3 regions of the Halomonas mongoliensis genome follow, and region 1 is predicted to be linked to each of the others. Evidence: predicted binding sites of a transcription regulator. Region 1 holds the regulator's gene; each other region holds the start of a gene.
The links. Region 1 encodes FNR, which switches genes on or off when oxygen is low (the NO sensors DNR and NnrR bind a similar motif). Its sites were predicted from a motif close to TTGATNTANATCAA; they were not measured.
Positions count from the first base shown of each region.

Region 2: the regulator FNR is predicted to act here: its motif matches at 6,173-6,186, upstream of ACRYRV_RS02180 (cytochrome ubiquinol oxidase subunit I).
Region 3: the regulator FNR is predicted to act here: its motif matches at 7,500-7,513, upstream of ACRYRV_RS02680 (Hsp20/alpha crystallin family protein).

Region 1 is NZ_CP199288.1:1,103,457-1,113,107, forward strand. It holds gene ACRYRV_RS05120 (heavy metal translocating P-type ATPase) at 1-1,886, shown strand, start outside; gene ccoS (cbb3-type cytochrome oxidase assembly protein CcoS) at 1,883-2,131, shown strand; gene ACRYRV_RS05130 (sulfite exporter TauE/SafE family protein) at 2,131-2,829, shown strand; gene hemN (oxygen-independent coproporphyrinogen III oxidase) at 2,988-4,313, shown strand; gene fnr (fumarate/nitrate reduction transcriptional regulator Fnr) at 4,410-5,153, shown strand; gene ttcA (tRNA 2-thiocytidine(32) synthetase TtcA) at 5,268-6,197, opposite strand; gene ACRYRV_RS05150 (3'-5' exonuclease) at 6,290-6,916, opposite strand; gene ACRYRV_RS05155 (putative nucleotidyltransferase substrate binding domain-containing protein) at 6,955-8,775, opposite strand; gene ACRYRV_RS05160 (DUF4212 domain-containing protein) at 9,431-9,651, shown strand, end outside.
Region 2 is NZ_CP199288.1:476,843-486,493, reverse strand. It holds gene cydC (thiol reductant ABC exporter subunit CydC) at 1-1,439, opposite strand, end outside; gene cydD (thiol reductant ABC exporter subunit CydD) at 1,427-3,220, opposite strand; gene cydX (cytochrome bd-I oxidase subunit CydX) at 3,204-3,332, opposite strand; gene cydB (cytochrome d ubiquinol oxidase subunit II) at 3,359-4,495, opposite strand; gene ACRYRV_RS02180 (cytochrome ubiquinol oxidase subunit I) at 4,497-6,077, opposite strand; gene ACRYRV_RS02175 (efflux RND transporter permease subunit) at 6,488-9,601, opposite strand; gene ACRYRV_RS02170 (efflux RND transporter periplasmic adaptor subunit) at 9,601-9,651, opposite strand, start outside.
Region 3 is NZ_CP199288.1:572,241-581,891, forward strand. It holds gene ACRYRV_RS02645 (complex I NDUFA9 subunit family protein) at 112-1,029, shown strand; gene ACRYRV_RS02650 (SO_0444 family Cu/Zn efflux transporter) at 1,115-2,158, shown strand; gene gloA (lactoylglutathione lyase) at 2,293-2,826, opposite strand; gene ACRYRV_RS02660 (GMC family oxidoreductase) at 2,902-4,485, opposite strand; gene ACRYRV_RS02665 (twin-arginine translocation signal domain-containing protein) at 4,543-5,109, opposite strand; gene ACRYRV_RS02670 (ribbon-helix-helix domain-containing protein) at 5,360-5,644, shown strand; gene ACRYRV_RS02675 (histone deacetylase family protein) at 5,745-6,887, shown strand; gene ACRYRV_RS02680 (Hsp20/alpha crystallin family protein) at 6,904-7,392, opposite strand; gene ACRYRV_RS02685 (hypothetical protein) at 7,578-8,105, opposite strand; gene ACRYRV_RS02690 (M20/M25/M40 family metallo-hydrolase) at 8,274-9,518, shown strand.

The DNA of each region.
Region 1 (9,651 bases):
TCTCCATCCCCATCTACGTGGCCGGCCCCGAGGGCATCAGCGAGGACTTCCACGCCCTCTTCCACTGGCTCTCCTTCGCCCTGACCACCCCGGTGGTCTTCTTCTCGGCGGCCCCCTTCTTTCGCAACGCCGTGCGCGACCTGCGCACCCGGGTGCTGGGCATGGACGTCCCGGTCTCCCTGGCCATCGGCTTCGCCTATACCGCCAGCGGCTATGCGGTGATCACCGGCAAGGGCGAGGTCTACTTCGACTCGGCGGCCATGTTCACCTTCTTCCTGCTCTTCGGACGCTACGTGGAGGCCCGGGCCCGGCGGCGCAGCGGCCACAGCGGCAACGCCATGGCGGGCGCCCTGCCCCTCTCCGCCATTCGCCTCACCGACGAGGGGGAGGAGCGCATCCTGCCGGCCAGCGAGCTCGCCGCCGGCGACCGGGTGCTGGTCAAGCCCGGCCACGGCGTGCCCGCCGACGGCGTCATCGAGGATGGCGAGTCGAGCCTCGACGAGTCCATGCTCACCGGCGAGTACCTGCCGGTCACCCGCCGCCAGGGCGACGTCGTCACCGGCGGCAGCCAGAACATCGAGAGCCCGCTGGTGGTCAGGGTCACCCACGCCGGCCGCGAGGCGCGAGTGGCCGGCATCGTCGACCTCACCGACCGCGCCTTCGCCAGCCGCCCGCGCCTGGCCCAGATGGCGGCGCGCATGGCCCACCTCTTCGTGCTGCGCCTGCTGCTGGTCACCGCCGTGGTCACCATCACCTGGTGGTTCATCGACCCGGCGCGGATGCCCTGGATCATGCTCTCGGTGCTGGTGGTGACCTGTCCCTGCGCCCTGGCGCTCGCCACGCCGACGGCCCTCACCGCCGGCCACGGCCAGCTGCGTCGTCGCGGCGTGCTGGTGACCCGTGCCGACGCCATCGAGGCGCTCTCCCAGGTGGATAGGGTGATCCTCGACAAGACCGGCACCCTGACCACCGGCCGCATGGCCCTGGTGGAGACCCGCGCGCTGGGCGAGCTGGGTGCCGAGCGGGCGCGCACCCTGGCCGCCGCCCTGGAGGCGCGCTCGGAACACCCCATCGCCCGGGCCTTTCAGCCCTTCCGCCTCGCCACCGTGCAGGCCAGCGACGTGGTCAGCCGCACCGGCCAGGGGCTAGAGGGCACCCTGGAGGGGCGCCGCTGGCGGCTCGGCAAGCCTGACTTCGCCGCTCCCGGGGCCAGCCTCGAGGCACCCGGCGAGGGGCCCTGGCTGCTGCTCGCCGAGGAGGGCGAGCCGCGGGCCTGGTTCGCCCTGCAGGACCGCGTTCGCGATGACGCCGCCGCTACCGTGGCCGCCCTCCGGGCGCTGGGGCTGGAGGTGGAGCTGCTCTCCGGTGATACCCCGGAAGCCGCCGGTGAGCTCGCCGGGCGGCTGGGCATCACCACCTGGCGTGGCGGTGCCACCCCCGAGGACAAGCTCGAGCGCATCCGCGAGTGCCAGGCGGCCGGCGAGAAGGTGGCCATGGTGGGCGACGGCATCAACGACGTGCCGGTGCTGGCCGGTGCCGATGTGGCCATCGCCATGAACGGCGCCACCGACCTGGCCCGCACCAGCGCGGACGCCATCCTGCTCAGCCCGCGCCTGTCGCGCATCGTCGAAGCCGTCGAGATCAGTCGCGCCACCCGCCGGGTGATGCGCCAGAACATGGTCTGGTCGGTCTGCTACAACTTCTCGGCCATGCCGCTGGCCGCCGTGGGGCTGGTGCCTCCCTGGCTGGCCGCCATGGGCATGTCGGCCAGCTCCCTGGTGGTGGTGGGCAACGCCCTGCGCCTCAACCGCTTCCGCAGCCGAGCGCTGCCGGAGCAGACACCGCCGCCCGCCCCCTCCCCTGAACCGTATCGGGTGAACGCATGAGCATCCTCTACCTGCTGATTCCGCTGTCGCTGATTCTGCTGGGCCTTGCCGTCTGGGCCTTCTTCTGGGCGGTCAAGCACGACCAGTTCGAGGACCTCGAGGGCCCCGCCCACCGCATCCTCTTCGACGAGGACGAGAACGACCTGCCGCCGGAGGAGCGCCAGCGTCGCCGCGAGGCGCGCGAACGTGCCGCCCGCGAGCGCGCCTCTCGAGAGCGCCAGGACAGCGGCGACGAGGAGCGCTGATGGATCCCACCGGACTCGGCCTGCCGCCGCTGATCGCGGCCTTCGTCTTCGGTCTGCTCGGCGGCGCCCACTGCATCGGCATGTGCGGCGGCATCATGAGCGCCCTGACCTTCGCCGTCCCTCCCAGCATGCGCTCTCCTGCCCGCCTCTCCGGCCTGCTGCTGGGCTACAATCTGGGGCGCATCGGCAGCTACATGGTCGCCGGCGCCCTGGTCGCCGCCCTGGGTACCCTGCTGACCCTGACCCCGACCACCCGGGTCGCGCTGCAGCTCTTTGCCGCGGTCATGCTGATCCTGATGGCGCTCTATATCGCCGACTGGTGGAAGGGGCTGCTGCGGGTCGAGGCCCTGGGCAGGCGCCTGTGGCGCCACCTGGAGCCGGTGGGTCGCCGCCTGATGCCGGTGGTGAAGGTACCCCAGGCCGTGGCGCTCGGCGCCATCTGGGGCTGGCTGCCCTGCGGGCTGGTCTACTCCATGCTGGCCTGGAGCCTGGCCATGGCCGACCCGATGATGGGCGCCGCCCTGATGGGCGCCTTCGGCCTCGGCACCCTGCCGGCCCTGCTAGCCACCGGCCTGGCGGCACGCCAGCTGGGCGGCCTGATCCGCCATCGGGCCACGCGCAGCATCGCGGCCCTCTCCATCATCGCCTTCGCCCTCTGGCAGCTCTGGAGCCTGCTGCCCGCCGGGGCTCACGGCTGATCGACGACTATTCCACGCCGGATTGACACAGCTCAACGCCCCACTCCTCGAGTCGCCCTAGCATGGAGAACACATCCACTCCCGGGAGCGCCTCGATGTCTGTCCCTGCGAAACTCACCGATCGCGCCGGGCCATCATGGGTCACCGGAGACAGCCCCATGTTGCAGCTCCATGACCACGATGGGTCGCACTACCTGACCTACCCGCCTCCCGAGCGGTATAGCGCCGAGGTCGGCCCCGAAGCGCTGGAGCAGGCCCTGCGCGAGCGCGGCGGCGCACGGCCGCTGGCACTCCACGTCCATCTTCCCTTCTGCCGCCAGGCGTGCCGCTTCTGCGCCAGCCAGCGCGTGCCCTCCCGGGATAGCCGCCAGGCCGAACCCTACCTGTCGAGGCTCGACCGCGAGATGGTGCTGGTCAGCCGCCTGCTGAGCGAGAGTCCGCCCGTGGAGCGGCTGCACTGGGGCGGTGGGGCGCCGGCCTTTCTCTCCCTGGACCAGATGGGCGACCTCTTCGACCGCCTCGACGCCCGTTTCGGGCTCTCGGGGGCCCGGGGACGCGACTTCAGCATCGAGATCGACCCCCGCGAGGCGGATGTCTTCACCCTGCGCCACCTCCAGGCCCTGGGCTTCAACCGCCTGAGCCTCGGCGTCCAGGAGTTCGACCTGCGCGTGCAGCGCGCCGTCAACCGCGTGCAGCCCCGGGTGCTGACGGAGTCCCTGGTGGACGAGGCCGAGCGGCTCGGCTTCCGCTCCCTCAACCTCGACCTGATCGTGGGCCTGCCCCTGCAGACGCCCCGGGGCTTCGGAGATACCCTGGAGCAGGTGATCGCCATGGCCCCGGCGCGCATCACCCTGCACCGCTATGCGCACCTGCCCCAGCGCTATCGCCCCCAGCAGGAGATCCGCGTCGAGGAGCTGCCCGACGCGGCGACGCGCCTGGCGATCCTTGGCGAAGCTCGGGGCCGCCTCCAGGCGGCCGGCTATGTGCATATCGGACTCGGTCACTTTGCCCGCCGCGATGACAGCCTGGCCCTGGCCCTGAGCGAAGGCCGGCTGGCCCGGGACCTGCAGGGCTATACCTCCCACCCGCCAGGCGACCAGCTGGGCCTGGGGGTTGCCGCCATCAGCCGGGTCGGCGCCACCCTGACCCGCAACGCCCGGCAGCTGGAGGAGTACGAGGCCGCCCTGGATGCCAGCCGGCTGCCCGTGGCCGGCGGCCTTCGCCCAGGCCCCGAACAGCGGCTGCGCGCCGCCGCCATGGAGGCGCTGGCCTGCCGCCGGGAGCTGGATCTCACCGCCCTTTCCAGGGAGTATGGCTGCAATGCCGGCGTCCTCCTCGCCGACGATCTGCAGCGTCTGGCCCCCTTCTGCGAGGCGGGGCTCCTCGAGCGCCAGGGCGAGCGGCTGCGCCTGACGCCGGACGGCGCATGGGGGCTGACCCGCCTGCTGGCCGCCTTCGACCCCGGCGCCGACCCGACGCCCTGAGTCGGCCGCCGGGGGCTACCTCCTTGGAGGTGGTTTGCCCCGCCTGCTTTATCCTCCATAATGCCTTCCATGATCACGATCAAGGAGAAGGCGGCCATGCCTGACAGTCTGACCGGACGGCGGCGCTCTGTCCTGCACGAAACTCGCTGCCAGACCTGCAGCCTGAGTTCGCTCTGCCTGCCTCTGGCCCTCGAGGTGCAGGACATGGACCAGTTCGACGCCATCATCCGCCGCCGGGCACCGCTCAAGAAGGGCGAGACCCTGTTCCGTCAGGACAACCCCTTCACCAGCGTCTTTGCGGTGCGCTCCGGCAGCCTCAAGCAGGTGACCACCGAGGGGAGCGGCGAGGACCAGCTCACCAACTTCTACCTGCCCAGCGAGCTGGTTGGGCTCGACGGCATCGACGAGGAGCGCTACCCGGGCACCGCGGTGGCGCTGGAGACCACCACCGTCTGCGAGATCCCCTTCGACCGCCTGGATCAGCTGTCGGAGTCGCTGCCGGAGCTGCGCGGCCAGCTCTACCGCAGCATGAGCAAGGAGCTGCGCGATGACCGCCGCATGATGCGGCTGCTGTCGCGCAAGACCGCCGACCAGCGCCTGGCCAGCTTCTTCACCAGCCTCTCCGACCGCTTCCGGCGGCGCGGCTACTCGCCCTACAGCTTCCGCCTCTCCATGTCCCGGGCCGATATCGGCAACTACCTGGGCCTGGCCGTGGAGACGGTCAGCCGCATCCTGGGCCGCTTCCAGAGCCAGGGCCTGGTGGAGGTCTCGGGCCGCGAGGTGCATATCCTCGACCTCGACTCCCTGATCCAGGTCGCCGAGGAGGAAGGGGCCAAGTAGCCCCGGGCCGCCTGGCCTTAACCCCTCACGCAGAACCCCCCATCGGGCGAGTGCCCGATGGGGGGTTCTGGTTTTCGAGTCATGAGTTCCCGAGCCCTGGCGCCGGCGTCAGGGCTACTCGTTCAGCAGTTCGATGCGGCTGGCCTGCCGCCGCGCCTGCGCCTCCTCGAGCCCGACGAAGTCGAACAGCTCGCGGTCGGCCAGCTGGGACGGTGCCACATTGGTGACCGCCTTGAACATGCTCTCCAGGCGCCCGGGGTGTTTCCTCTCCCACTCGGCCAGCATCTCCTTGACCACCTGGCGCTGCAGGTTGGGCTGGGAGCCGCACAGGTTGCAGGGAATGATCGGGAACTCCATCAGCCGCGCATACTCGGCGATATCCGCCTCACGGCAGTAGGCCAGGGGGCGGATCACGATGTTATTGCCGTCATCGGAGAGCAGCTTGGGCGGCATCGCCTTGAGGCTGCCGCCGAAGAAGAGGTTGAGGAACAGCGTCTCGAGGATATCCTCCCGGTGGTGGCCCAGGGCAATCTTGGTGGCGCCGATCTCCTCGGCGAAACCGTAGAGGGAGCCGCGGCGCAGCCGCGAACAGAGCGCACAGGTGGTCTTGCCCTCCGGGGTCTTCTCCTTGACCACCGAGTAGGTATCGCGCTCCAGGATGTGGTACTCGACGCCGAGCGACTCGAGGTAGTCGGGCAGCACCTGCTCGGGGAAGCCGGGCTGCTTCTGGTCGAGGTTGACCGCCACCAGGGAGAAGTTCACCGGTGCATTGCGCTGCAGGCTGCGCAGGATGGAGAGCATGGCATAGCTGTCCTTGCCGCCGGAGAGGCACACCATGACCCGATCCCCTTCATGGATCATCCCGTAGTCGATGATGGCATTGCCGGCCTGGCGGCGCAGGCGCTTCTGGAGCTTGTTGAACTCCCTTTTGCCCCTGGCATCCAGGGCATCGAGGGTCGGCGAGGGGGCCTCGTGATCGGCGGGCACGGCCTGGGAGGCGGCCTCGTCACGCTCACGAGGGTCAAAGATCACGGCGTCTTGCATGGGTCTTGGCGCTGCCAGTGCGGGCGGAAAATGACGGGCGCCATCCTACCACTCCGGGGGCCGCGAGGCGACGCCGCGCCCCCTGCGCTGGGTCAGGAAAAGAGCCGGGCGGCGCTGGCCTCGCGGTCCAGCCGCAGGAACATCAGCGCCGTGGTCACCGCATCGCCCAGGGCGGTATGGCGCCCCATCACCGGGACGTCCAGCAGCGCCGCCACCTTCTCGAAGCGCGGCGTGCTCTCCACCTCCGGATGGAGACGCCGCAGCCGGCGCAGGTAGCTCTGGGCCACGTCGATGGTGGCGTTGGGCAGCTCGAAGCCGAAACGCGGACGCAGCTCGCGGTTGAGGATCGCCAGGTCATACTCCAGGTGCCAGCCCACCAGGGGGCGATTGCCGACGAAGTCGATAAGCCGCTCCAGGGCCTGATCGACGCTCAGCCCTCCGTCCAGGTCGATGCCACGCAGGCCGTGGATGCGGATCGAGTCGCCACACAGCGACGCCGGCCGCGCCAGGCGCAGGTCCAGGGATTCACTGGTCAGCACCCGATCACCGCGCACCTTGACCGCAGCGATGGAGACCAGCTCGGCGCTGCGGGTATCCAGGCCGGTGGTCTCGGTATCGATCACCACCATCTCGTCCCCGGTATAGGGGTGAAAGAGCCAGGCGTAGTCGCCGTTGGCATGCCGCCGCCGATCGGCGGCGCGCCTCAGTGTCTTGAACATCACGGATTCTCCTTGTTGTGGTTGTCGTTCCGTCGGTCTCATGAATACTCGAGATGAAAGCGATGCGAGAGGCGCTGCTTGAAGTCCTTGACGATATGCAGCGCCTCGCGCAGCAGGTCGCGCTCCAGGGAGGAGAGCTCCTGGACGACCACGCGATCGGGGCTGCGCTCCTCATCGCCACCCTCCAGCCGGGCCAGCTGCTGCTTGAGCCGCAGCTCGGTAAACAGCGACAGCGCCTCGCCGAGATCCTCGGCAAAGCGCGGCTCCAGGCGTCCGTCAGCCGCCAGGGCGTCCAGCCGCTCCAGGGTGGAGGTGGGCCGGATCCGCCGCTCCAGGGCCATGACCCGCACCCCGTGGACGATGGGGAAGATGCCGCCCTTCTTGATGTCGATACCGTGCTGGGGGCGCTTGAGGGAGCCGAAGAGGGTCAGCGGCGTGGAGAAGCGCAGGATGGTGCGGGCGAAATAGGAGAGCAGCAGCTCATCGCCGGCGCAGCGCGCGAAGAGCTCATCGCGGACCCGGTCGAGCAGCGCCGGGTTGCCGGCCACGGCGTGGGAGTCGAGCATGATCGCCAGCTTCATCAGGCTGTCGCCATCGCGCTTCTCGGCCCAGCGGGCGATGCGCGCGTGCCACTGCTTCACCGTGCCCACCCACTCGGGGTTGGAGACCATGATATTGCCGGGACAGGGCGGGTAGCCCAGCTCGATCAGGGTCTCGGTCAGCCGCTGCATCTGCTCGGCGCAGTCGGGCCACTCCAGGCCGTCGGCCAGGATCAGGCCGTTGTCCTGGTCGGTCTTGAGAATCTGTTCGCCGCGCCCCTCGCTGCCCATCACCATCAGGCAGCTGTCCCGGTGGTAGCGCTCGTCGACCAGGAAGCCCCAGGCCTTGTTCATGATCCGCCCGTTGAGGGCGGCCAGCAGGCCCATGGCGAAACGCAGCTTGACCCCCTGGGCCATCAGCGCCTTGACCAGCTCGGGGGTACGGCGACTGGCGGCGGCCAGCGCCTCCAGGCTCTCCGCCTGCTCCACCTGCAGGCTGACCACATAGCTGCGGCTCGAGAAGTAGCTCAGCACATCGGTAAGCTCCACCACGCCGACCGCTGCCTCCTTCTCCACCACCACCACCCGCTCCACCTTGTGCCGGGTCATCACCACCAGGGCCTCGAAGAGGTACTGGGCGCGGGTCACGGTGATCAGCTCGGCGCTGCCGATGCCGTCCAGGGCGCTCTCCCGGTCGCGCCCCTCCACTACCAGGGCGTTGAGCAGGTCGGTCTTGGTCACCATGCCGGGGCCGGCGTCGCCCTCCACCAGCAGGCTGTCAGCGTGGCGCTCATTGATGGTGGCGACCGCCTCGGCGATGGTGGTGCTCGCCTTCACCAGCAGCGGCTCGCGCATGCACTCGTCGACCCGGGCCAGCATGAAGCCCGCCATGGTGACGCCCCCTTCGGCACGCTGCTCGGTGAGCAGGTGTGCCTTGTGGGCCAGGGTCTGGCGAAAGAATTCGGCAAAGGGAGGGAAGTCCTCGCAGAGCTCGAGGAACAGCGCCCGCGGGAGCAGGTAGCAGAGGCTCTCCTGCTCGGCGCGAAAGCGGTAGCGGCTCTTGCCGTTGAGGATGCTGATGGCGCCGAACAGGTCGCCGCGGGTGTAGTGGCCGATACGCGCCCGGGCCGCCGGAAGGGTGGTATCCACCTCCGCCACTTCGCCCTTGTGGATAAGAAACAGGTTCTCGCCGGCCTGCCCCGTCTCGAGGATGATCTCATCGCGATCGAAGTAGGCCAGGTCCACGCCCTGGCGAACCCGCTCGCGACCGGCTTCGTCGAGCAGGGTGAACGGCGGTTGGGACAGATCGACCTCGACCATGGCGCAGACCTCGCAGGCGGCTTGCCCCGGGGCGCCCTGCAGCAGCGGCGTCCGAGGCGGGTAGGCAGCTGGGGCGGGAAAGGGGCACGGCTTCATGGCCGCCATCTGGTTGTTGAGTTGTTGTTGGGTAGCAGCGCCCGTCCGGTAACGAAGGGCATCCTCGTGGCCGGCGGGCTGGAAGCAGCATAGCAACCTCTCCTTTCCCCTTATAAGCTAGACGTTGGTCTTCCTCCGGCCTCCTTAGACCATCGTCAAAGGGCCGCGTTGACGCAGCGCAAGAGGGCCACCTCCCCCCCTATACCATCGTCCTAGCCGCGACCATTCCCTCCCTGTAAACCGGCAAAAACACACCAACAAGCTACTGATAAAAAAGAGTTTTCTACAAATCCTATTTATCGCATTTAGCTCATGATACGAAAGTCTGGGATTCATTTTCGCCACTCATTGCCCACTATCCAACAGGCATCATGCAGGGCAATCGCACGACAACAATTCCCCTGGTGCCGAGCCGAGCCCCGACTCACCGGCACTTCACCGCGAAGCCGGCCGCCGGCCACCAGCGCGGCAAGACAGAAGACGTACGATTGCCCTGGTGACCCGCAAGCAACACCTCTCAAGTTCCCAACCCCACCAATAACAAGTGGAGAACACGACAATGGCTGAAGAGAAAATCGACTCCTCAGGCTACTGGAAGGCGAACGTGCGCCTGATCACGGGGTGCCTGATCGTCTGGGCCTTCGTTTCCTACGGCATGGCGATCCTGTTCCGTCCCCTGCTTTCCGGTATTCCCGTCGGCGGCACCGACCTGGGCTTCTGGTTCGCCCAGCAGGGCTCCATCCTTACCTTTATCGCGCTGATCTTCTTCTACGCCTGGAA
Region 2 (9,651 bases), 630 kb from region 1:
GGCAGCGCCCGAGCCCAGTCGCCCAGGGCCAGCTCGTCGAGCAGCGCCCAGAGCGCCTCGTCGCTGGCATCAACGTCGCCCAGCCGCAGGTTGGCGGCCAGGCTCATGTCGAAGAGGTCCCACTGCTGGGGCAGGTAGCCGATGGTCTCGTCGAGGCGCCACGCCTCGAGGGGTCGGCCGTTGAGGCGGCACGCCCCCGCCGAAGGGGCAAGCTCTCCGGCCAGCACCTGCAGCAGCGTCGATTTGCCGCAGCCTGAGGGGCCCCTCAGGCAGAGCACCTCCCCGCCTTCCAGCGTCAGGTCGACCTCCTCGGGGCCGTTGAGGGCCCCCGGCAGCCGGGCGCCGACGCCAGAGAGCTCCAGGGACCAGGGCGCCGCGGGAACCTCGGCCTTTACCTCTCCCCCGACCTCGGTCGACGCCCGTGCCGACGCCGGCTCGCCGGAGGGGCCCGCCACCAGGGCGTTGAGACGATCCCGGGCGGCCAGGCTGGCGCCCAGCGACACAAAGCTGCCCGCCAGGGGGGCGAGGATCTCGCCGAGCCCCAGCAGCGCCAGCACCGCGGCCAGCAGCAGCGCCGCCGTCAGCCGGGAGTCCACCGCCTCGGGCGCCAGCAGCAGCGGCGCCCCCCACCAGAGCACCGCCACGATGGCGAGCCCCAGGGCCCCTTGCTGGAGCGCTCCCACCAGGCTCGCCAGGCGCTGCTGGTGCTCCTGGTTGGCCAGGCAGCGCTCGTCGCGGCCGACCACCTCGCGCTGCATCTGCCCCCAGCGCCCCCAGAGCAGCAGCGGGGTGATGGCCGCCAGGGGCTCCACCAGGGCCTCCCGGCGGGCCTCGGCCAGCGCGGCGTCGCGCCGCGCCAGGCGGCTGCCCTGCCAGAGGGTGAGCAGCGGCAGCCCCAGCCAGGCCAGCAGCAGGCCGGGCAGCGCCGCCAGCAGCAGGGTGAGATCGAGCCAGGCCAACAGCCCCATGACCGCCAGCGAGAGCAGCCCCGCCCGGGCCCAGGGCAGCAGGGCGCTGAGGGCGAAGCGGTCGAGCTGGTCGATATCGGTGACCAGGCGATGCATGGCGGCGGCGCTGCCCGGGCCCGGGCGGGCGGCGTCCGGGGTGCGGCGCCCCAGGGCGTCGAAGAGCCGGCAGCGCAGGTCCTTGAGCAGCCCCAGGGCGGCATGGTGGGAGGCCAGGCGCTCGCCGTAGCGCCCGGCGGTACGCACGATGGCGCAGAGCCGGATCAGCGCCGCGGGGCGGAAGTAGTCGAAGCCCAGCAGCGCCACGGTCGCCACCCCGGCGGCGGCCGCCGCGGTGATGAACCAGCCGGAGATCGCCAGCAGGGCCACCACCGCCAGCAGGGTGGCGGCGCCGAGGGTAAAGGCGAGCGCCCAGCCGCCGCGGCGCAGGCGCAGCAGGTCGACCAGGCGGATGGCGGGCTTCAGCTCTGACATGCCGGCGTCTCCTGACGATGGGTGGCGACCGCCGGGGCGGCGGCAGCGGTATCGGGCGCCGCGGCGGACGGATCACAGGCGGCGGCGGGAGCGGCCAGCGCCAGGCGGCGATCCACCCAGTCGAGGCCGTCGGCCTCGTGGCTAACCAGCAGCACGCTGCGTCCGCGGCTGAGCCGTTCGATCAGGCCGTGGAGGCGCCGGGCGGCGTCCGGGTCGAGGTGGGCGGTGGGCTCGTCGAAGAGCCACAGCGGCGCCTCGCTCAGCAGCAGCTGGGCCAGGGCCAGGCGCTGCAGCTGGCCGCCGGAGAGGCCGCGGCCGCGCTCGCCCAGGACCGTGGCCAGGCCCTGGCGCTTTGCCAGCAGCGGCCAGAGTTCGACCCGCTCGAGCACGGCCACCAGCTCGGCATCGCCGGCGGCGGGGGCGGCCAGGCGCAGGTTGTCGGCCACGCTGCCGCGCAGCACCGGCGGCTGCTGGCCCAGGTAGCCCAGGCGGCGGTGCCAGGCCTGCCGGTCGAGCTCGGCCAGCTCAACGCCGTCGACGCGCAGCGAGCCCGCGTAGGGAGAGAAGCCGAGCAGCGCCTCCAGCAGGCTCGACTTGCCGCTGCCGCTCTCTCCCTGCACCAGCAGCCGCTCGCCGGGGGCCAGGCTGAGGGTGAGCGGCGCGAGGCGGCAGCGGCCGCCGTCGCCGTCGCCGAACAGGGCCAGCTCGCGGCAGTCGAGCCGGGGCGGGCTGACGCCCAGGGCGGGCGTCCGGCGCGCCTCGGGGCGCCAGGGGGTCGCGTCGAGCAGCGGCGCCAGCTCGTCCATGGCGCCCTCGGCCTCGGCACGGGCGTGGTAGTCGGCACCCAGCTGGCGCAGCGGCGCGTAGAACTCCGGGGCCAGCAGCAGGATAAAGAGCGCCGACTGATAGATCACCGGCACCTCGCCCTTGGCCCAGGGCAGGATGCCCAGCAGGCCAAGCCCCAGGTAGAGCGCCACCAGGGCGATGGCCAGGGCGGAGAAGAACTCCAGCACGGCGCTGGAGAGAAAGGCCAGGCGCAGCACCCCCATGGTGCGGCCGCGGTAGGCCTCGCTGGCGGCGGCGATGCGCCGCCCCGCCTGGGCGGTGGCGCCCAGGCGCTGCAGGGTGCCCATGCCCCGGGCCAGGTCGAGGAAGTGGCCGCCCAGCCGCGCCAGGGTCTCGAGCTGACGGCGGCTGGCGCCGGCGGCGGCGCGCCCCACCAGGACCATGAAGAGCGGCACCAGGGGGGCCGTGAGCAGCATCAGGCCGGCGGCCAGGGGGCTGTGCAGGGCGACCATGCCGCCCAGCAGCAGCGGCACCAGCACCGCCAGGCGGCTCTGCACCCGGTAGCGGGCGATATAGCCGTCCAGGGCGTCCACCTGCTCCAGCACCTTGGCACCCAGGGCGCCGTCGCTGCCGTAGCGCCGCCGCGCCGGGCCCAGCTCGCCCAGCCGCTCGAGCAGCGTGCGGCGCAGCGCGGCCCGGGCGTCGCGGCTGGCCCGGCGCGAGAGCGCCTCGCGGCCGGCGTGCAGCAGCGGGCGCAGGGCCAGGCAGGCGGCCAGGGCGGGGAGCCACCAGGCCGCCGGCGCCTCGGCGGGGGCCAGCCCCTGCCAGGCCAGCAGCCAGTAGGAAAAGAGGGCCGCCAGCAGCCAGCTCTGGGCCACCAGCAGCACGGCGCCCGACAGTGCCAGCAGCAGCGCACCGCGCAGCCAGTGGCGCTGAGGGGCGAGGCAGCGGACGAGCCGCTGCCGCGGGGTGGGCGACTCAGTCGCCGCGCTCATGGTCCTCTCCGGCGCTTTCGCCTTCATAGCCGTTGAGCTCCAGCCACATGGCGTTGAGGATGCCGAGGGCGGCGGCCAGGGTGACGCCGAGAATCCAGGCGAAGTACCACATCGTCATAATCTCCTTTCAGGCCGGGCTCAGTAGAGCGCCTTGTCGTTGTCGCGGATGTACTGCTCGTTGAGCCGGCCGCGCATCACCCAGTAGCTCCAGGCGGTGTAGGCGAGCACCAGCGGCACGAAGATGCAGACCACCACGAACATGATCATCAGCGTCATGTAGCTGGCGGTGGCGTCCCACATGGTCAGGCTGTGGGCCGGGTTGAGCGACGAGGGCATCACGAAGGGGAACATGGTGACGCCGGTGGTGACGATCACCATGGCCATGGCCAGCGAAGAGCTGACAAAGGCCAGCACGTGGCGTCCCGCCTTCATGGTCAGCGAGCAGAGCAAGAAGCCCGCAAGGCCCAGCAGCGGCAGCAGCCAGAGCGCCGGGAAGCGCGCATAGTTGGCCATCCAGCCGCCGGCGCTCGCCTCTACCAGCTTGGCGGTGGTGGCGTTGTGGCCCTGGGTGTCGATGACGCTGGTCACCTGGTAGCCGTCCACGCCGAACATCAGCCAGACGCCCGCCACCAGGAAGAGCACCGCGCAGACCAGGGCGGTCAGGGTGCCGATGGCGGCGCTGCGGGCGCGCAGCTCGCCTTCGGTCTTCATCTGCAGCCAGGCGGCGCCGTGGGTGACAAACATCAGCAGGCTGAGCAGCCCGGCCAGCAGCGCTAAGGGGTTGAGCAGGCCGAGCAGGCCGCCCTGGTAGTCCAGGCGCAGAATGTCGTCGAACTGGAAGGGCACGCCCTGCAGCAGGTTGCCGAAGGCGACGCCGAAGAGCAGCGCCGGCACCGCCGAGCCGATGGTCAGCATCCAGTCCCAGCGGCTGCGCCAAACGGGGCTGTCGAGCTTGGAGCGGTAGTCGAAGGCCAGCGGGCGCAGGAAGAGCGCGAACAGGGTCAGCATCAGCGCCAGGTAGAAGCCGTTGAAGGCGGCGGCGTAGACCGGCGGCCAGGCGGCGAAGAGGGCGCCGGCAGCGGTGATCAGCCACACCTGGTTGCCGTCCCAGTGGGGCGCCACGGAGTTGATCATCACCCGGCGCTCCTCGTCGTTATGGCCCACCACCTTGAGCAGGCTGGCCATGCCCATGTCGAAGCCGTCGGTGACCGCGAACCCGATCAGCAGCACGCCGATCAGCACCCACCAGATGAATCTGAGCGTTTCGTAGTCCATGTCATGCCTCCTGTGGCTTGCCGGTCAGCGCGGTGGCGGGAGCGTCGAGGTCGTCCGGGCCGGCGTGATAGCCGCTGCCGGAGGGCCCCTTGCGAGCGAAGTGCTGCATCAGCCAGATCTCGATGATCACGAAGATGGTGTAGAGCACGGCGATGGCGATCAGGGTGAAGAGCACCTGGTTGACCGTCAGGTGGGAGACGGCGATATGGATCGGCAGGATCTCGCCGATGGCCCAGGGCTGGCGGCCATACTCGGCCACGAACCAGCCGGCCTCGGAGGCGATCCAGGGCAGCGGCAGGCTGAACAGGGCGAAGCGCAGCAGCCAGGGTGACGCCTCGGGCTGGCGACGCACGCTGTGCCAGAAGGCCAGCACGAAGAGCACCAGCATGATGAAGCCGGCGGCCACCATGATGCGGAAGGTCCAGAACAGCGGCCACACCTTGGGCACCGAGGCCTCCACGGCGCGCTCGATCTCGGCGGCGGTGGCATTGGGTACGTCGTCGGTATAGGCGCTGAGCAGCAGGCCGTAGCCCAGGTCGCCGCGTACCTCCTCGAAGCGGGCGGCGTCGGCCTCGCTGCCCTCGCCGCGACGCAGGCGGTACATTAGCTCGTAGGCCTCCTGGCCGGTGATGATGCGCTCGCGGTGCTGCTCCTTGAGCTCGCGAATGCCGGTCACCTCCTGGTCCAGGGAGCGGGTGGCGATCAGCCCCAGGGCGGCGGGAATATGGATGGCGAAGTCGGTGCGCTGCTCCGCCTCGTTGGGCAGCCCCACCAGGGTGAAGGCGGCGGGCGCCGGCTGGGTCTCCCACTCTGCCTCGATGGCGGCCAGCTTGACCTGCTGCACGTCGCCCAGCTCGTAGCCGGACTCGTCGCCCAGCACGATCACCGACAGCACGGCGGCCAGGCCAAAGGCGGAGGCGATGGCGAAGCTGCGCCGGGCGAAGGCGACCTCGCGGCCCTTGAGCAGATACCAGCTGGAGATGGCCAGCACGAAGACGGCACCGGTGACGTAGCCGGCGGAGACGGTGTGCACGAACTTGACCTGGGCCACCGGGCTGAGCAGCACCTCGCTGAAGCTGGTCAGCTCCATGCGCATGGTCTCGAGGTTGAACTCCGAGCCGATGGGGTACTGCATCCAGCCGTTGGCGACCAGGATCCAGAGCGCGGAGAGGTTGGTGGCCAGGGCCATCAGCCAGGTGACGGCGAGGTGCTTCTGCTTCGACATGCGGTCCCAGCCGAAGAAGAAGAGCCCCACCAGGGTCGACTCCAGGAAGAAGGCCATCAGCGCCTCGATGGCCAGCGGCGCCCCGAAGATGTCGCCGACATAGTGGGAGTAGTAGGACCAGTTGGTCCCGAACTGGAACTCCATGGCGATGCCGGTGGTGACCCCCAGGGCGAAGTTGATGCCGAACAACTTGCCCCAGAACTTGGTCATTTCGCGATAGATGGTCTTGCCGGTCATCACGTAGACCGTCTCCATTATCGCCAGCAGGATCGAGAGACCCAGCGTGAGTGGTACGAACAGGAAATGCACCATCGCCGTGAAGGCGAACTGCAACCTGGATAGTTCAACGATGTCCATGTGCGACTCCGTGAAATGGGCGGATATCACGGCAGGCTTGCCTGCGGGTAGGGGTGCTGCCACGGCCAATATAGGCAAGCCCTGCCCGCAGAAAATTGATATGAATCAATTTTATGAAGTCGCATAACTTGCTGATGTGGAAGAAAAAATACAGGTTAGGGCTCGGGGGGAGGGTGAAAAGTTAATATTCATATAATGTTTTGTGAGCGCAAGGTGCTTGAAAAGATTGGCAAATTTTAGCCCGTGTTTTGATGTATGTTTTATGCCTTTTTGGGTGGTCTATGCCGCGTTGAAGAGGAGGAATTCGAGGCATTTCGAGCCTGCGGTCTGGTGTCGCAGCGACGGGTTTGGAGGCAAAAAAAGGCCACCCCGCGGGGTGGCCTTGTGCCTGATGGCAGAGCGAACATCGACTAGCGTCCGGCTTGGCTCGCTTCCATCTCCTCCTCCAGGCGGCGCTTGACGTCGCCGGGGGATCCGGTGTGGCGGGCGAGCAGGTCGTAGGCCACCGGCACGATAAAGAGCGTGAAGAGGGTGGCGGCGGCGACCCCGGAGAGGATCACGGTGCCGATCACCATGCGCGACTCCGAGCCCGCGCCGCTGCCGACGATCAGCGGGATGGCGCCTGCCATGGTGGTCACGGCGGTCATCAGGATGGGACGCAGGCGGGTCACCGCGGCGTCCACCAGGGCGTCACGGAAGGCCAGCCCCTGGTCGCGCAGCTGGTTGGCGAACTCCACGATCAGGATGCCGTTCTTGGCGGCAAGCCCGATCAGCATGACGAGTCCCACCTGGCTGTAGATGTTCAGCGACTGGCCGGTAACGAAGAGCCCGAGCATGGCGCCGCTCATGGCCAGGGGCACGGTGAGCATGATCACGAAGGGGTGCACGAAGCTCTCGAACTGGGCGGCCAGCACCAGGAAGACCACCAGGGCGCCGAGGATCAGCAGGAAGGTGGTGGCGCCGCTGGCCTGCTGGAAGTCCCGGGAGGCACCGCTCACATCGGTCTGGACCTGGGGCGGTAACACCTCGGCGGCGGCGCTCTCCAGATACTCCAGCGCTTCCCCCAGGGAGTAGCCGTCGGCCAGGTTGGCCTCGATGGTGATGGAGCGCAGGCGGTTGAAGCGGTTGAGGGTGCTGGCGCCGGCGAAGTCGGTGAGAGTCACCAGACTCGCCAGGGGGATCAGCTCGCCCGAGCGCGCCGAGCGCACCTGGATATTGTCCAGCGCCCTGGGGCTCGCCTGGCTGGCGCGGTCGCCTTCGACGATGACGTCATACTCCTGGCCGTTATCCAGGTAGCGAGTCACGTTGCGCCCGCCCAGCAGCACCTCCAGGGTGCGGCCTATCTCGGTGACGGTGACGCCGAGGTCCGCGGCGCGCTCGTAATCGATGTCGACCCGCAGCTGGGGCTGGGTCTCCCGGTAGTTGCTGTCCAGCCCGATCAGCCGCGGGTTGTCCTCGCGGATATGCGCCATCAGGGTGTCGCGCCACTCGGCCAGCTCCTCGTAGGTGCCGCCGCCCAGCACGAACTCCACTGGCTTGGCGATGCGCTGGCCGAAGCCCTGGCGCATCACCGGAAAGGCCTGGACGCCCGGCAGCCCGGCGAGTTCTCGACGCACGTCGTCCATGATTGCCCAGGCGTCGCGGCGGCTACCCCAGTCGGCCAGGCCGATGATGCCGAAGCCGTTGTTGAAGTTCTCGATATTACCGAAGCCGCGTGGCGCACGGATCACCACCCGCTCCATGTCGCCGCTCTCCACCATGGGCTCCAGGCGCGCCTCGATCTCGTTCATGTAGTCCATGATGTAGTCGAAGGTGGCGCCCTCGGGGCCGTTGACCAGGATGATGAAGCTGCCGCGATCCTCCTGAGGGGTGTACTCGCTGGGCAGCAGGTCGGCCAGCCAGACGGTGGCGGCGATCAGCCCCACGAAGACCGCCAGCACCGCCAGGCGCGCCTTGAGCACCCACTCCAGTAGAGTGCGGTAGAGGCGCTGGGTCAGCTCCAGCAGCCACTGCACGGCCCGGGCGACACGGCTGTCATCCTGGGCCGGTTTGAGGATCTTGGAGGCCATCATCGGGGTCAGCGATAGCGCCAGTACGCTGGAGATGGCCACGGCGGCGGCCATGGTCAGGGCGAACTCCGAGAAGAGCCGGCCCACGTTGCCCTGCAGGAAGGCCAGCGGCACGAAGACCGCCACCAGCACCAGGGTGGTGGCGATCACCGCGAAGGCGATCTGCCGTGTCCCCTTGAAGGCGGCCACCAGGGGCGTTTCGCCGTAGTCGTGCATGCGGCGGTGAATGTTCTCCAGCACCACGATGGCGTCGTCGACGATCAGGCCGATGGCCAGCACCAGGGCCAGCAGGGTCAGCAGGTTGATGGAGAAGCCCATGAGCGCCAGGGCCATGAAGGCGCCGATGATCGCCACCGGCACCGTCACCGCGGGAATCAGGGTGGTGCGCACGTTGCCGAGGAACAGGAAGATCACCACCACCACCAGCCCCATGGCGATGAACAGCGTCATCATCACCTGCTCGATGGCCCCGGCCACGAACACCGAGGCGTCGTAGTTGAGGGAGAGTTCCATGCCCTCCGGCAGTCCCCCCTGGACCCGCTCGAGCTCCGCCTGGACGCCTCGGGAGACCTCCAGCACGTTGGCGGTGGACTGCTTGAGGATCCCCAGGCCCACCATGGGCACGCCGTTGGCGCGGAACACCGAGCGGTCCTCCACCGAGCCGATCTCCACCCGAGCGACGTCGCCCAGCCGCACCAGGTAGCCGTCAGCGCCCTGGGTCAGCGCCAGGCGCTCGAAGTCATCCGGCTGGTTGAAGCTGCGCGGCAAACGCACGATGAACTGACGCTCTCGGGACTCGATGGAGCCGGCCGGGAGCTCGACGTTCTCGGCGCGCAGGGCGCTCTCCACATCGCTCACCGTGAGGTTGCGAGCGGCCAGGGCGTTGCGGTCGATCCACACCCGCATGGCGTACTCGCGACCGCCGCCGATGCGCACCCGGGCCACCCCGGGCTGCACCGAGAAGCCGTCTACCAGGTAGCGGTCGGCATAGTCGGTCAGCTCCGGAATGGTGTAGCCGTCGCCGGTCAAGGAGAGCCACAGGATCACCTCCTCGCTGGAGTCGGCCTTCTGCACCTCGGGCGGGTCGGCCTCGTCGGGCAGGTTGCGCAGGGCCCCGGAGATGCGGTCGCGGATGTCGTTGGCGGCGGCATCGATGTCCATGTCGAGGCGAAACTCGATATTGATGCGCGAGCGGCCATCTTCGCTTGAGGAGGTGATCAGTTCGATGCCCTCGACCCCGGCGATGCGGTCCTCCAGCACCTGGGTGATGCGGGTCTCCACCACGCTGGCGGAGGCGCCGGGATAGCGGGTGTCGATGCTGACCACCGGCGGGTCGATGGAGGGGTACTCCTGCAGCGGCAGGCGCTGCAGGGCCAGCAGCCCGAAGGCGACGATCAGCAGTGCCAGCACGGTGGCCAGCACCGGGCGCTGTACGGAGAGGTCGGAGAGGCGCATCAGTCACGCTCCCCGCGGCTCGCCTCGAGGATCTCGGGCACCGAGGTGTC
Region 3 (9,651 bases), 530 kb from region 1:
CGAAAGCCGCCAAGCCTACACCGCCGCGCCCCGGGCCTCCAGCCGAGGGCATGACGCCCGAGGCCGAGGCTGGCAGGATAGAGACGGATTCCGACACGACAGGAAAGCGTCATGGGCGAGGGCCTCACCACGGTATTCGGCGGCACCGGCTTTCTGGGCAGCGCCATCGTGCGCGAGCTGGTGGAGGCCGGCCGGCCGGTGCGCATCGCCGCCCGCCGCCCGCTGCTGCCCGACTGGCTGGAGCCAGGCGACAGCGTCGAGGCCCTGGCCTGCGATCTGCGCGACGAGCACCAGGTGGCCGCCGCCCTGGCGGGCAGCAGCGCCGCCATCAATGCGGTCAGCCTCTATGTGGAGCGGCCCCGGGCGGGCCTGACCTTCCAGGCGATCCACGTGGAGGGGGCCACCCGCCTGGCGCGACTCGCCCGGGAAGCCGGCGTGGCGCGCTTCGTTCACGTCTCCGGCATCGGCGCCAGCACCGCCTCGCCCTCGGCCTATGTGCGGGCCCGGGGGGCCGGCGAGCACGGCGTGGTGGATGCCTTGCCCAAGGCGATCCTGCTGCGCCCGAGCGTGCTGTTCGGGCCCGACGATGCCTTCCTCTCCGCCCTGGTACGCCTGGCCCGCCTGCCCGCGGTGCCGCTGTTCGGTCGCGGCGAGACGCGCCTCCAGCCGGTCCACGTGGATGACGTGGCAAGAGCCGCGGTACGCCTGAGCGGGTCACGCCCCCTGGAGCGCCGGCTGTTCGAGCTCGGCGGTCCGGAACGGCTGAGCTACCGCCGGATCCTCGAGCAGGTGCTGGCCCACCTGGAGTGCCGGCGCACCCTTCTGCCGGTCCCCTTCTTCCTGTGGCGCCTGGCGGCCCTGCTGCTCAGCCCCCTCCCCTCGCCGCCGCTGACCCGGGACCAGGTGATCCTGATGCAGCAGGACACCCTGGTCGGCGAGGACGTCGGCACCTTCGCGGAGCTCGGTATCGTGCCGCGCACCCTCCATGACAGCCTGCCGGCCTGCCTCGGCAGCGTGGCACACCGCTGACGCAGCGACTGGCCCGGACGCCGAATACGCCGCTGCCCCTCTCCCGTGACAGAATGGGGCAACGCCATTGCCGGAGATGTCCCGCATGACACTTGTCGCTGCCACCCTCTCCGTGGCCCTCTCGGCCGCCCCCTGGCTGCTGCTGGGCCTGACCATTGCCGGGCTGATCAAGGCGCTGCTCGACGAGGCCCGGCTGACGCGCTGGGTCGGCGGTCGCGGCCTCGGCAGCGTGGCCCGGGCCGCCGTCATCGGCGCCCCGCTGCCGCTCTGCTCCTGTGGCGCCATTCCCACCGCCCTGGCCCTGCACCGCGCCGGCGCCTCGCGGGGCCCGACCACCGCCTTTCTGATCGGCACGCCGGGCATCGGCATCGACTCCATGGCGATCACCTATGCCCTGCTCGGCCCCTTCATGGCCCTGGCCCGCGGCCTGGGTGCGGTGCTCACGGCCATCGCCACCGGACTGCTGGTGGAGCGCACCCGGTACACCACGGCACCTCCCGCTCCGGCGGCTTCGAGCTGCGGATGCAGCAGTGGCTGTAGCGGGGAGGCCAGGGCAGCACCCGCCGCGCTGCCCCGGCGCCTCGCCGCAGGCCTGCGCTACGCCTTCAGCGACATTCTCGATGACATCAGCCGCTGGCTGCTGATCGGGCTGCTGGTGGCCGGCGCCCTGATCGCCCTGGTGCCTCCCGCCACCCTGTCCGCCCTGGGCAGCGGCCCGCTAGCCATGCTGCTGATGGCGCTGATCGGCATTCCCATGTACCTCTGCGCCACCGCCGCCACTCCGATCGCCGCCGGTCTGCTGCTGGCCGGCGTCTCTCCGGGCACGGTGCTGGTCTTCCTGATCGCCGCCCCCGTCACCAGCCTGGCGACCCTGGGGGTGTTCCGCCGCGAGCTGGGCAGCCGTGCGCTGGCCGCCTATCTCTCAGGGATCGTGATCAGCGCCCTGCTCCTGGGGATGGGGGTGGATGCACTGCTGGGCGGATGGCAGCTGGATGTGCTGCATCAGGTCGACCGGGTGCAGGAGCTGCTGCCGGAGTGGCTCGAGGCCGCTGCCCTGATCGTGCTGGTGGCGCTCGCCATCAGGCCACTGCGTCGTCGGCTGGCCGCCGGCCTTGTCCTGCCAACCTGAACGGGGAGCTTCGATGATCCAGCCGCGGTCACGGCTGGCCCACGAGGCCGCCGCCTGGGCCGAGGCCCAGGCGGCCCACCAACCGGGGCCGGCGGCGCCCTGAGATGACAGGCCCTTTCCACCCCGCTTGAGGGTCAGTCGCCCAGAGCGGCGAGCCGGTCGGCCTGAACCACCTCGATCCAGTAGCCGTCGACGTCCTTCACGAAGACCACATCCTTCATCTTGCCCTGGTCGCTGCGCTTGATGAACTCGACGCCGTTGCTGCCGAACCAGGCTTCGGCGGCCTTGAGGTCCGGCACCGAGAAACAGATATGGCCGAAGCCCTGCGGCTGGGCGTTGCCGTCATGGTAGGCGAAGTCATCCTGTGTCTCGGTTCCCCAGTTATGGGTCAGCTCAAGCAGGCCGCGCTGGCTGAAGGTCCAGACCGTGCGGTCGCCCACGTTCTCAGGTACCGTTTCGTCCGCCTCCAGCTTCGCCAGAAAATAGAGCGAGAACTGCATCTCCTCAAAGTCCAGCCGGCGCAGGACACACATGCCGAACACGTGAGAATAAAAGGCAAGTGCCTTCTCGGGATTTTTCACACGCAGCATGGTGTGGTTGAGACGGAAGCCGTCGGAATCGGCGGTGGGGGTCTGCACGCCGGGGTGTTTCTCGCCATTGAAACTCATGAGGTCTCCTTGCATTGCTGAAGCTGGGGCCATCCAGGATGGCCAGCCCCCGGCGACCGCCGGGGGCTGGAGGAATTAGACTTCGCCGCGCTGCATAAGCTGGCCAATATGTTCGGCCTGGCGGATCGCCAGCGAGACGATAGTCAGGGTAGGATTCTCTGCCGCCGAGGTGGTGAACTGGCTGCCATCCGAGATGAACAGGTTGGGGACCTCGTGGGTGCGGCCATAGGCATTACAGACGCCATCCTCAGGGCGTTCGCTCATGCGGCAGGTCCCAAGATTGTGGGTTGAGGGATAGGGCGGCACTTCGTAGACATCCTTCGCCCCCACCGAGCGGTAGAGCTCGGCACCCTGCCGGTAGCCGTGCTCGCGCATGGCGACGTCGTTGGGGTGATCGTCGTAGTGAACATTGGCCACCGGCAGGCCGAACCGATCGGTGACCTCGGGGTTCAGGGTGATCCGGTTGCCCTCCTGGGGGAGATCCTCACCCACCAACCACATGCCGGCCATGTTCTCATACTGATCGAGCGCCCCGGTAAAACGCGGCCCCCAGGCACCGGGATCGAAGAAGGCCGCCATGAACGGCAGGCCCAGCGCCAAGGTCTCCATCTCGTAGCCGCCTACGAAGCCTCTCTCGGCGTCATGGTGGGACTCGTCCGAGATGATGCCGGCCATAGTAGTACCGCGATACATGCGCACAGGCTCGTCGAAGGTGGCATAGACCGAGCCAGTCATGTGCCGCATGTAATTACGACCTACCTGCCCCGAGCCATTGGCCAACCCCGCCGGGAACAGGCTGCTGGCGGAATTGAGCAACAGCCTCGGCGTCTCAATGGAGTTGCCGGCCACTGCAACCAGGCGAGCCTTCTGGCGTTTCTCGTTGCCCTCGGCATCAAAGTAGACCACGGCCGTGACCCTGCCGCTGTCGTTATGCTCGATGCGTGCCACGTGGGATTCCGGGCGCAGCTCCAGGTGGCCCGTGGCGATACCCTCGGGAAGTTCGGTATAGAGCGTCGACCACTTGGCACCGGTCTTGCAGCCCTGGAAGCAGAAGCCACGTTGCTGACAGGCTGCACGCCCGTCGCGCGGCTCGCTGTTGATGGCCATATGACCGGTATCGCAGGAGTATCCCATCTTCTCGGCACCAGCATGCATCACCTTGAAGTTGTTGTTACCGGGTAACCCCTTGTTGCCATTGGTACGGGTTACGCCCATTCGCTTCTCGGCGCGGTCGTAGTAGGGGGCGAGGTCATCATAGCTGAGTGGCCAGTCGAGCAGGTTGGCCCCCTCGACCTCACCGTAGGTGGTGAGCGCCGCGAACTCGTGGGGCTGGAAACGCAGGCTGGCTCCGGCCCAGTGGACGGTGGTGCCGCCCACTGCCTTGACGATCCAGGCGGGCAGGTTGGGGAAATCTCTGGCAAGCCGCCAACTTCCTGAAGTGGTGCGCGTATCCAGCCAGGCAAGCTGGGCGAAGGAAGCCCACTCGTCTGCCAGGAAGTCCGCAGTAGTGTGCAGAGCTCCGGCCTCCAGAACCACTACATCGATGCCCTGCTGGGCAAGTTCGTTGGCCAGGGTGCCGCCCCCCGCGCCGGACCCGATCACCACAACGACACTGTCATCGTCGTGGGAAAAGGTCTGCTGATTGTCGGTCATTGCCATCTTGGCGTCTCCGGATACGTCGTTGTTGTCGTTATCGTGGCAAGCGATCTGGCAGCGTCAGCCCACGCTCTCGAAGGGCAGGTACCCGGCCTGGGGCTTGGGCGGCTCGGGCAGCCAGTCAAGGTCATTGAAGCCCTTGGTCAGGTAACCACCGTCGCCCTGGGCGCCCTCGTATCCAAAGTGGGCGAAGGCCAGGGAATTGTCATAGAGCGAAACCACCGCATCACCGCGAACGGTCTCGAAGAAGGGCTGGCCGGCCATGGGGGCCAGGTGCTGGAGACGTCCAGCATCGTCAAGTGCTAACCAGTCGCCGGCGGCGGACGCGTCGAGTGCATCGATACCCTCCTTCAACAGGGCATGCATCGAAGCATCGGCCGCCTTGCGATCCAGGCTCTTAACGACCATGGCGTAGGCGGCGTCCTCCAGGCCCGGATGCGGGAACATCTGCCGGGTGATGGCGAGGAGCATCTCGCCCTGACGCGAGCTGAGCGTATCCAGGGAGAGCGCCCAGCTGCGGGACGGTGCGAGCAGTGCAATCGGACCACTGGCAAAGGCCAGGGTACCGGCCAGGACACCGCCGCTGGCCTTGAGGAAGACGCGGCGGGAGAGGTTGGGGGAATTCATCGCTGGATTCTCCAGAGTGAAGGCCCAGTCGCCAGTGAGCGCCTGCGCCTGGTCTCTTGTTGTTGTCGGGGTGCCGAAGACATCAGACACCTCAGCTGAGAGTAAGCCTGCGATGCGCAGTTGGGGTAACAGTGGAGTACTACATCGACGATGGTCTAATGCTCAAGGGCAGCCACAGGGGGCAATGTCGAGGCATGGCGAAACCGGCATGTCGCCGAAAATATGCTTTCGCCAGCGGAGTAGAGAAGCCATGTGTCACGTCTATGCATCCACCGCCCCCGAACGCTACGAGTGCACCACCCGCTCGGTGCGCCTGCAGGGTAGCGTCACCAGCGTTCGGCTTGAGAACGAGTTCTGGGAGATCCTCGACCTGCTAGCCCGTGACCAGCAGCTTTCTACCGGTCAGTTCATCAGCGAACTGTATGGCGAAGTGATGGCCACCAAAGGCACCGTACCCAACCTGGCCTCGATGCTGCGCGTTGCCTGCGCCGTGCACCTGCATATCCGGGCCGAGCCAGCCGTACGCAGAGCCTGACATCCAACTGTCGACGACGTAAAGGCACGCCGGGCGTGCTTCATGGCTATGCTGTGGTAGCGGCCCCGCGAGGGGTTCCACCCACCAGGGAGCCTGAGTCTTGAGCCACCAGAGTCGGGTCATCACCTTCTACGACGAACGCATGCTGGCCCATGAACCGGACATCGAGGCGCCGTTCCTGCCGGGCCGCATGGACACCCGCATCCGCTCGCTGCTGTCGGGGCTGGGCGTACCCTGGAAGTACCCGGAACACCCCGCCAGACTGACCGCCATCCGCCACCTCCTCGAGCTCGAACCGGTACCCGGGGTCACCTTCCAGACCGGCATGGCCGCGACGCGGGAACAGCTGGCGCGGGTCCACACCCTCTCCTACGTGGACTCCCTGTCTCGGCTGCGGGGCAAGAGCGCCTGGCTGGACGTGGATACCACGGCGGTGTCTCCCGGCAGCGTCGAGGCGGCCGAGGTGGCCGCCGGCACGGCGATCGCCGCGGTGGAGGCGGTACTCCAGGGGCGCACGGAGAGCGGCTTTGCGCTGGTGAGGCCGCCGGGCCACCACGCCGAGCCGGTGCGCGCCCGAGGTTTCTGCCTGTTCAACAACGTAGCGGTGGCCGCCGCCCATGCGCGCCTGGCGCTGGGCTGCGAGCGGGTGATGATCGTGGACTGGGATGCCCACCATGGCAACGGCACCCAGGACATCTTCTGGGCGGACCCGGATGTGCTCTTCTTCGACATCCATCGCGCCTCGCCCTTCTACCCGGGGACGGGCAGCCTCGAGGAGGTCGGCGCAGGACTGGGAGACGGCACCAACGTCAATGTCCCGCTGCCGGCCGACGCCGGTGACGCCGCCTACCTCAAGGCGTTCCGCGAGATCCTGGTGCCGGCGGCGGAGTGGTTCCAGCCCGACCTGATCCTGGTCTCGGCAGGATTCGACCCCCACAGCCATGATCTGGCGCTAAACGTCTCCTATGACGGCTTTGCCGCCATGACGGGCATCCTCCAGGCGCTGGCCCGGCGGCACTGCAGCGGCCGGCTGGTGTTCGTACTGGAGGGCGGCTACAACCTCATCTCCCTGTCACGGGGCGTGAGGACGGTGCTGCGCGTGCTGGCCGGCGAGGCACCACCGGAACCCGGCCAGCGCGGCCTGGCGGAGGTGGAGGCCGCTGCGGCCTTTCATCGCGACGCCTTCGTCAGTCAGCCGGCGCCGGTCGAGGCCGCCGCGCAGACGGGTCGGGAGAAGCGGTAACCGACCCGCCAGGCCGTCACTTCACCTCGACCTTGCGCCGGCTGGCCTGCTTCAGCTTGGGCAGGGTCAGCTCGAGGATGCCGTTCTTGAAGCTTGCCTCTGCCCTGTCGGCGTCGATGTCGCTGGGCAGCGCTACGGTGCGGCTGAAGGAGCCGCTGGAGATCTCCGAGCGGAAGAACTCGCCCTGCTCCTCCTTCTTCTCCTGACGATGCTCGCCCTTGACGGTGACGCTGCGGTCGGTGACCGAGACCTCGAGATCCTCGCGCTCGAAGCCGGGGACCTCCGCGCGCACCACCACCTCGGCGTCGCGCTCGATGACATCGACCTTAGGCACCCCCTTCTCGAAGGCGGCGAAGCGCTCCCACAGCGGGTGGTCCCAGCGCAGCGACGGCATGCCGCCCCGCCCGAGGAAGCTGTCGAAGAAACGCTCGAACTCCTGGAAGGGACTCACCTCCCGGGACTCGGACTGGGTGGAGGGGGAAGTATCCTTGGACTTCTTGGCCATGGTGGCACTCTCCTGTAGCGGAACGACAACCTCTGACGAACGGCAGTCACTGCGAACGCAGGCACCTAGCCGCAACAGGTAGACTAGTCCAGGTCGACTCCTTTGCCTTGATAGATGTCAACCGCCAATGGGGCTCACCCGCAGGCTTCAAGCCACTGTCGAGGACGGGCCAGGGCCCTCCCCCGCTACTCCCAGCGCCAGCCCTGTCGTTGCCACCAGGCTCGGGCCAGGGCGAGGTTCTCGGCGTTGTAGCGCGGGTCCAGCACGCTGCCAAGCTCAAGGGTATCGCCGCCGGTGGCGGTCATCAGCGCCGGGTCCTGGGAGGCAAGCATCATGGCATAGAGCACCAGCATCAGCTCATACTCGTCCGGGGTGTCGAGCCGCGAGGCCAGGGCAGGGATGGCGGGCTCGCCGATCTGCCCGAGCCGCTCCGCGGCGATATACCAGGGGCGCGGGTGCTCCTGCCCGCCATAGCGGGTAACGAAGCGGCGGTCCGGCAGGCGGCTGATGTAGTAGTGGACCTCGTCCTCCACGCCATGAAACAGCGGCGGCAGCCAGTACTGCTCCTCCCTTCCGACCCCGGGCACCACCACCTCCGGGGGCGGCGTGACCTCAGGTTTCGGGGCGGGTGGCGCCGGCGGGGAGCCGGCACAGCCTCCCAGCAACAGCACACTCAGCCCGAGGGGCAATATCACCGACACCCTTGACCACATGCCTGACTCTCCTTCTCGCTCGAGGCCCACCGATGGGCCAGGAGGCTCAGCATAGCCTGGCCTGGCCGGTCGCGGGAGTGGCAATCGAGGACGCCTCGGACAGACCGCAGCCGCCCGGAATGGTAAGCTCCGGAACGATGATCTCACCCTGAAACGAGAGAGAACGCGATGAGCGATACCCCCTGGACCGAGCCCATGCCCGAGCCGCAGTTCGCGCTGATGCGGCGCATCCTCGCCGCTCCGAGCCCCGTGGGCCTGGAGGCGGCCATGACCTATGGCGTGCTCAAACCCCACTTCGAGAGCTTCGCCCCCGCGGACTGGCAGCTGCACCAGTTCAAGGGCCATGCGGGCGTGGTGCTGGATACCCACCCGGGCCGCGACGACCTCTTCAAGGTGATGGTGATCGGCCACGCCGACAAGATCCGCATGCAGGTGCGCTCCATCGGCGAGGACGGCAAGGTCTGGATCAACACCGACGCTTTCCTGCCCAACGTGCTGATCGGCCATGAGGTCACGCTGTTCAGCGAGGACCCCGAGGCGCCCGGCAGCTACCGGCGCATCGAGGGCGGCACCGTGGAGGCCCTGGGCGCCATCCACTTCTCCGACCCGGCCCAGCGCGACGGCAGCAAGGGCATCAAGAAGGAGCAGATCTACCTGGACCTGCAGATCCACGGCGAGAACAAGAAGCAGCAGGTGGAGAACCTGGGCGTGCGTCCGGGCGATTCCATCCTCTTCAACCGTCCCATTCGCCACGGCTTCAGCCCGGACACCTTCTATGGCGCCTACCTGGACAACGGCCTGGGCTGCTTCGTTACCGCCGAGGTGGCGCGGCTGATCGCCGAGGCGGGCGGCACCGAGCAGGTCAGGGTGATGTTCGCCATCGCCAGCTACGAGGAGATCGGCCGCTTCGGCAGCCGGGTGCTGGCCGGCGAGCTCCGGCCCGACGCCATCATCGCCGTGGACGTGAACCATGACTATGTGGCGGCCCCGGGCATCGGCGACCGTCGCATGCAGCCGCTGGAGATGGGCAAGGGCTTCACCCTCTCGGTGGGCGCCATCGCCAGCGAGCAGCTCAACCGGATCATCGAGACCACCGCCCGGGAGCACAGCATTCCCATGCAGCGGGATATCGTCGGCGCCGATACCGGCACCGACGGCATGGCCGGCGTGCTGGCCGCCGTGGACTGCGTGGCCACCTCCATCGGCTTCCCGATCCGCAACATGCACACCATCTCGGAAACGGGCAACACCCGGGACGTGACGGCGGCGATCCACGCCATCACCCGCAGCCTCCAGGCTCTGGACACCCTGCCCGACCCCCACCGGGAGTTCCTGGACCACCACCCCCGCCTGGACGAGGCCGCCCCCCTTGCCCACCGGGGCGGTGACAAGCCGGACACCGACGTCGACTAAGCGCCGCGCCACGGGGCCCCGCGGGTGCGACGTGCTGCGTCTACGGGGCCCCTCGTTTCGGGCATCACTCATGCCGTCGCGGAATGATGTCGCCGACGCATGGGACTTGCTACAACAGAATCCGAATCTGCTC